2 linked regions of the Marinomonas mediterranea MMB-1 genome follow. The protein of the gene in region 1 interacts with the protein of each later gene in a pairwise test. Links are inferred from orthologs where the notes say so. Each region holds a gene or a part of one and is shown on either strand. Other genes may lie near its edges.

The links. Proteins that work in one complex are often made in the same cells at the same time.
Region 2: the proteins of MARME_RS18715 (region 1) and mrdA interact in binary tests that used the Escherichia coli proteins (3 or more experiments, as listed by UniProt). The link is inferred for Marinomonas mediterranea MMB-1 from one-to-one orthologs.

What each region holds. Positions count from the first base shown.
Region 1 is NC_015276.1:4,102,318-4,105,515, reverse strand. The notes cover bases 63-3,186. They hold MARME_RS18715 (penicillin-binding protein 1A), read right to left. Parts: upstream 2,800-3,186; coding sequence 325-2,799; downstream 63-324. Other genes in these bases: MARME_RS18710 (hypothetical protein), read left to right, coding at 3,056-3,186; MARME_RS18720 (sensor histidine kinase), read right to left, coding at 63-167. In the rest of the region: more of MARME_RS18720, read right to left, coding at 1-62; more of MARME_RS18710, read left to right, coding at 3,187-3,198. UniProt on the Escherichia coli protein: Cell wall formation. Synthesis of cross-linked peptidoglycan from the lipid intermediates.
Region 2 is NC_015276.1:1,648,035-1,650,995, forward strand. The notes cover bases 1-2,887. They hold mrdA (penicillin-binding protein 2), read left to right. Parts: upstream 1-450; coding sequence 451-2,325; downstream 2,326-2,887. Other genes in these bases: rlmH (23S rRNA (pseudouridine(1915)-N(3))-methyltransferase RlmH), read left to right, coding at 1-441; rodA (rod shape-determining protein RodA), read left to right, coding at 2,322-2,887. In the rest of the region: more of rodA, read left to right, coding at 2,888-2,961. UniProt on the Escherichia coli protein: Catalyzes cross-linking of the peptidoglycan cell wall. Responsible for the determination of the rod shape of the cell. Is probably required for lateral peptidoglycan synthesis and maintenance of the correct diameter during lateral and centripetal growth.

The sequences.
Region 1 (3,198 bases):
TAAGGTTGAGGAAAAACGTAGGACCAAATAATAAAGTAGAGAGGGAATCCCACGATACCAATCAGTCCAATATAAAATGCGTAAGGGAGATAATAGCCCGCGCTGTGATCGCAAGCATTTTTAAGGCGACTAACCAATATGTGGAACCACAATTTCATGGGGAGCATAAGGTTCTTCCTTGCCTAGTTATTGATTAGTTTATACTCGTCTCACTTAATACTCTAGGGAAGGTGTGAACAAGTCCACTGGCTTGAGCATGTTGACGACTCATAGTTATTCGTACCTTCCCTGGTAATATGCTGCAGAGTTTCATTGTCTTTTTGATTAGAACAGGTTTTCCAAGGCGGATTCTGTTTTCTTTTCTTGCTGCGTTTCACTCACGGTGGATTGCGTTTCTGTTTTTTGAACGGCTACGATGCGTTTTGCTGGCACATTAGCTTGTCTGAATACTTCAAATATAGCATTTTTTTGCCCTGGTAAGGCACGCTCACCTGTTTTCGGGTCGATGCGCACGGTAATCAATGAGGAAGGCTTATCAATGTAAGACTTAGGCTCTTCAGTGAGCACGTGACGCATATATGAGATCCAAGAAGGTAACGAGACGGATCCGCCCCATTCTACACGCCCTAGTGGTGAAGAGTTGTCGAATCCGCTCCAGACCGACGTTACAATATGGCCATTAAAGCCTGAGAACCAAGCATCTCGTCCATCGTTTGTTGTTCCGGTTTTACCCGCAATGTCGTCGCGTTTTAGTACTCGCGCGCGGCGGCCTGTACCGTATTTTATAACGTCACGCATGATGTCATAAATAATGTAAGTAACATCTGGATCAAGAACACGTGGCGCGACGGGTAAGGTAGCGAAGCTGCCATTGACGTTAAATAACCCCATTTGAGCGTCTTCTTCTGAGGCTTTATCAAGCAGAGTACATTGTTTGCATACCGTCATCGGTTCAGATTGGAACAGTACCTTACCATTACGATCTTCAACACGATCGATTAGGAAGGGCTGAACTCGAAAGCCGCCATTTGAAAATACAGCGTAGCCCGTAGCGATTTGAAGCGGAGACAAGTTTGCGCTTCCTAATGATAGCGAGAGGTTATGAGGTAGCTTCTCAGAGTCGAACCCAAATCGTTTTAAAAATTCAAGCGTGGGTTTAATCCCCATCTCATCCAAAAGGCGAACAGAGACAACGTTTTGAGAGCGATATAGAGCCTGTCTTAAGCGTGTAGGACCATAAAACTTACCACCATCGTTTGTTGGACGCCAAGCAGTGGCTAAGTTTTTATCGTGAAAGACAACAGGAGCATCATTGATGATACTTGCGGCCGTATAGCCGCGGCTTAACGCGCTAGAATAAACGAATGGTTTGAAGTTAGAGCCGGGCTGACGCTTTGATTGCGTGACCCGATTGAACTTGTTTTGATAATAATCGAAGCCGCCAACCAAGGACTGAATCGCGCCGTTTCGACTGTCGAGAGAGACCAGTGCGCTTTGTGCTGCGGGCGTTTGAGCTAACCGCCAGCTTTGTTGAGTTTCACCTGTTTCTTTATCCGTGATTTCGACAGGGCGCAGTTGGATGACATCCCCCGCAACGACAATGTCGGCTACTGTTTTTGGCTCTGGCCCAGTTTTATTCTCATCGATATAAGGTTTCGCCCACTTCAACGCATCCCAAGTCAAAGCGACTTGCTTTCCTGATTCTAACCGCGCATCTAGTCCTTGTTCTTCCGTGTTAATGACAATAGCGGTTTGCCAGCCTTTAACATTGGATATTTTTTTGAGCTCTTTCGTTTGTTCTTTTAGGTCCGCTGCTACCAAGTCTGGACGGGATTCCAGTGGGCCTCGATAACCGTGCCTTTCGTCGTAACTGAGAACACCGTTATAGATGGCTTTGTTTGCCGCTTCTTGGCGATCCGAGATGATCGTCGTGTAAACCTTTAACCCTTCGTTGTATAAATCTTTGCCGAATGTTTCATACAGTTCTGAACGAACCATTTCGGACACATAGCTGGCTTCGATATCAGGAGAGACACCGTGGTTCTTCGCCGATATGGTCGCTTCAACCGCCTCTTGATAAGACTGCTTATCGATCATGCCAAGCGACAACATACGTTGAAGAATCCAATTTCGACGAATCAGGGCTCTGGATGGGTTAACAATGGGGTTGTAAAGCGATGGCGCTTTTGGAAGTCCAGCAATCATTGCGATTTGAGCAAGGCTGAGTTCAGCCAGCGGTTTACCATAATAGACCTGAGCGGCTGCTTCGAACCCGTAGGCTCGTTTACCCAAATAAATCTTGTTGACGTAGAGCTCTAAAATTTCCTGCTTAGAAAGCTCTTGCTCCATTTTTAAAGAAATTAAAATTTCGGTAAATTTACGGGTAAAGGTTTGCTCAAAAGAAAGGAAATAGTTTCGAGCAACCTGCATTGTAATCGTACTACCGCCACCGCGAATGCGTCCTGAACTTACTAATTGGAAGGCTGCCCGTCCCATGCCCATTATGTCGATTCCAGGGTGGTGATAGAAGTTTGTGTCTTCTGCTGCCAGTATGGCGCTTTCCAGTTCTTTAGGAATCTGATCAAAGTTGATGGGGGTGCGTCGTTGCTCGCCGTATTCGCCGATCAGTTTTTCATCGGCAGTATAAATACGTAAAGGGATTTGAAGCTCGATGTCTTTTAATTCGGCAACCGTGGGGATTTTGTCTTTTACTTGGTAGTACATTCCAACGGCAATACCCACACCAGCTAATGTTCCGACTAATCCCAGTGCAAGGACAATTTTTATAAACTTTGACATAGTTACCCAAATTATTAGAAATCTAAATGCGCGCGCCATTATAGCGGAAATATTATACAATACGCTGGTCTAGTTTAGGGTGAATCGTGTATTCTTGTTATCGTTTTTGACGAATTTTGCGATAAAAAGTTCGATAGAAAAAGAACATTACATTGCGGGCAGAAGATGCCCACTTGCCTATCGTGATATTTTAGACCGTACATAACAGGATGATATGTACGAACCATGAATTTTTATTTATCAAGGATGATGAATAGTGTCTCGAACTACATGGCTGGCTTCATACCAGCAGGGGGATTGGTGTCTTCAAACGGCCCCTAATACTTCTCCCATACCTTTTCCCGAGTTAGAAACTTCCTTTAGTGCTGCTAATACGACTCTCATTGTTGCGATTCCAGA
Region 2 (2,961 bases), 2.5 Mb from region 1 along the record:
ACGAAAATGCCGAAATGGGTAACGCAAGGTTATGATGATTATGCCAAGCGTCTCCCAAAGGATTTTGCATTAGAGCTAATAGAAATTCCTATGGCGCCGCGTGGTAAAAATGCCGATATAGCGAAAGCGATAAAGAAAGAAGGGGATGCGATGCTCGATGCCATCCCTTCTGGCGACAAAGTGATTGCTTTAGAAGTGCTGGGTAAGAATTGGTCGACGGATAAGTTGGCGGATCAAGCTGAGCAATGGCGTATGGATGGCTATAATATTTCACTTTTAGTCGGTGGACCAGACGGGTTAGATCCTCGCTGTACCGCAATGGCGAATCAAGCTTGGTCTCTTTCTGCGCTCACACTTCCTCACCCAATGGTTAGAATTATTCTCGCTGAGCAGGTGTATCGAGCTTGGACGCTTATGAATAATCATCCTTATCATCGTTGAGGGTGAAACTTGGGCCATAAACATCATATTTTTCGGAACTATCGGCAAGAGCAATCTCTTACGCAAAGGCGAGTGATATTCTCCGCTGTTTTTGTATTAATCCTTTCTCTTATTTTGATGTCTCGATTGTTTTATTTGCAAGTCGTTGAGCATCAGAGATACGTTACCAAAGCCGACGATAATCGAGTGATGCTTGTCACTGAGCCACCACCGCGTGGGCTTATTTACGATCGACATGGCGTTGTCTTAGCTGACAATCGTCCTATCCACAGTTTAACGATCACTCCCGAACGTGTTTCTAACTTGCCTAAACTCAAAGGAATGCTTTCCGGCATTTTGAACATATCTGAGGATGAGTGGCGGACGTTTGATCAACGACGTAAAGAATATAGGCGTCCTTATCAGTCTATTACACTAAAGTCACAATTGACGGATGAAGAGTGGGCAAAAGTTTCAGTTGATTTATACAAACTTGATGGGGTGCAGGTTGAGGCTCAATTAACCCGATATTACCCTTATGGTGAAGCATTTGCACATGCAATTGGTTACGTTGGTCGCATAACCGAAAAAGACTTAAAGCGAGTGGATAACCAGTCCTATCAAGGTGCTCAATTTATAGGTAAAACGGGTGTAGAAGGGTTTTATGAAAATGAGTTATTTGGCCGCCCTGGGATATCTAAGGTTGAAGTCAATGCTCGTGGCCGAATTATGGAAGAGTTGGAGAGACAAAACCCAGTACCAGGTCACGATCTTCATCTTTACCTCGATGCGCGTTTACAACAATACGCCTATGACTTACTTGGAGATTATAAAGGGTCCGTTGTCGCGTTAGACCCGAATACTGGTGGTATCTTAGCGTTGGTCTCGAAGCCGGGCTTTGATCCCAATTTATTTGTGCGTGGTATCTCCTCAAAAAACTACGCGTCTCTTAGAGATTCTAAACGCTTGCCGCTGTTTAATAGGGCGCTTCGAGGTGGTTATCCTCCCGCGTCGACAATAAAACCATTTATGGCACTTGCGGGCCTTGAATACGGCTTTTCTTCTTGGAACGAAAGCTATTATGCCAAAGGATTCTATCAAATAAATCCAAATGGCCGTCGCTATAGAGATTGGAAGCGAGAAGGTCATGGTTGGATTAATTTAGAGCGCTCCATTATTGAGTCTGTCGATACTTACTATTATCAATTAGCCCATAAAATGGGTATTACACCTATCCACAACTTTCTATCCCAATTCGGGTTCGGCGATCGAACGGTTCTCGACTTGAATGGTGCAGGAAAAGGGTTGTTGCCTTCAAATGAGTGGAAAAAAGCGAAATATAAAGAATCTTGGTATCCAGGGGACTCTGTAAACGTTGGGATCGGGCAGGGTTTTATGGTTGCGACGCCGATTCAAATCGCAACAGCAGTAACCGCGTTGGCTAATCGAGGGCATTACTACTCCCCACGTATGGTCGAAACCGTTGAGCAGGAACCGATTGATTTTGGGGTTGCCGGTGAAGATCATAAGATAAAGCTTAAGAACAACAAAAATTGGGAACGCATGGTGAACGCGATGCGAAAAGTAGTTACTGACTCGAAAGGAACGGCAAGACGCCTCCGTGGAACGGATTACTCAATTGCAGGTAAGACGGGAACGGGGCAAGTATTTAGTTTGCAAGAAGATGAGGAATACGATGCCAAGAACTTGGTAAAACGGCTTCACGATCATGCATTATTTATCGGCTTCGCCCCATCAGACAAGCCTGATATTGTCGTGTTCTCCATTTTTGAAAATGGCGGGAGTAGCTCCAAACCTGCTGATCTCACTAAGCAATTGTTTGATGCATATTTGAACGATGATTATCCAAAGCAGTATGATTTTCTAAAGGGAGATCAATCGTGAATGCTACTTGGTATCAAAGGTTTATACGTTTTACAAATGCCAGGTTATGGCGTTTGACTCACATCGATGTTCTATTAGCTGCTTCTCTTGTGTTGCTTATGTCTGGAGGCTTAGTCGTTTTGTATTCGGCTTCTGGACAGAATATGGAAATGGTTGAGCGGCAAGTCTTTCGTTTGGCATTAGGGTTTGCGGTGTGTCTGGCATTGGCGCAACTGCCGCCTAAATATATGTTACGAGCCTCTCCACTTTTGTTTGTTGCGATCGCGGGTTTACTTGTAGGCGTTTTGTTGTTTGGTGTGGGAGCGAAAGGCGCCCAACGTTGGTTGGAAATTCCGGGTGGGCCGAGATTTCAACCGTCTGAGATTATGAAGATTGTCATGCCCATGATGATTGCTTGGTATTTTGCGCATCGACCTTTGCCTCCATCATTTAAGCAAATAGCGACAGTTTTAGTGATTATCGTCATACCCGTTTTAATGATTGCGAAGCAGCCAGACCTAGGGACGTCTCTTTTAGTTGCTGTGTCCGGTTTGTTTGTCTTGTTTTTAGCTGGGCTTCCTTGGATATACATGCTTTCAGCGGGAGCTTGTGCGCCTGTTGCTGGGTATTTGCTTTGGCATGTCATGCATGATTATC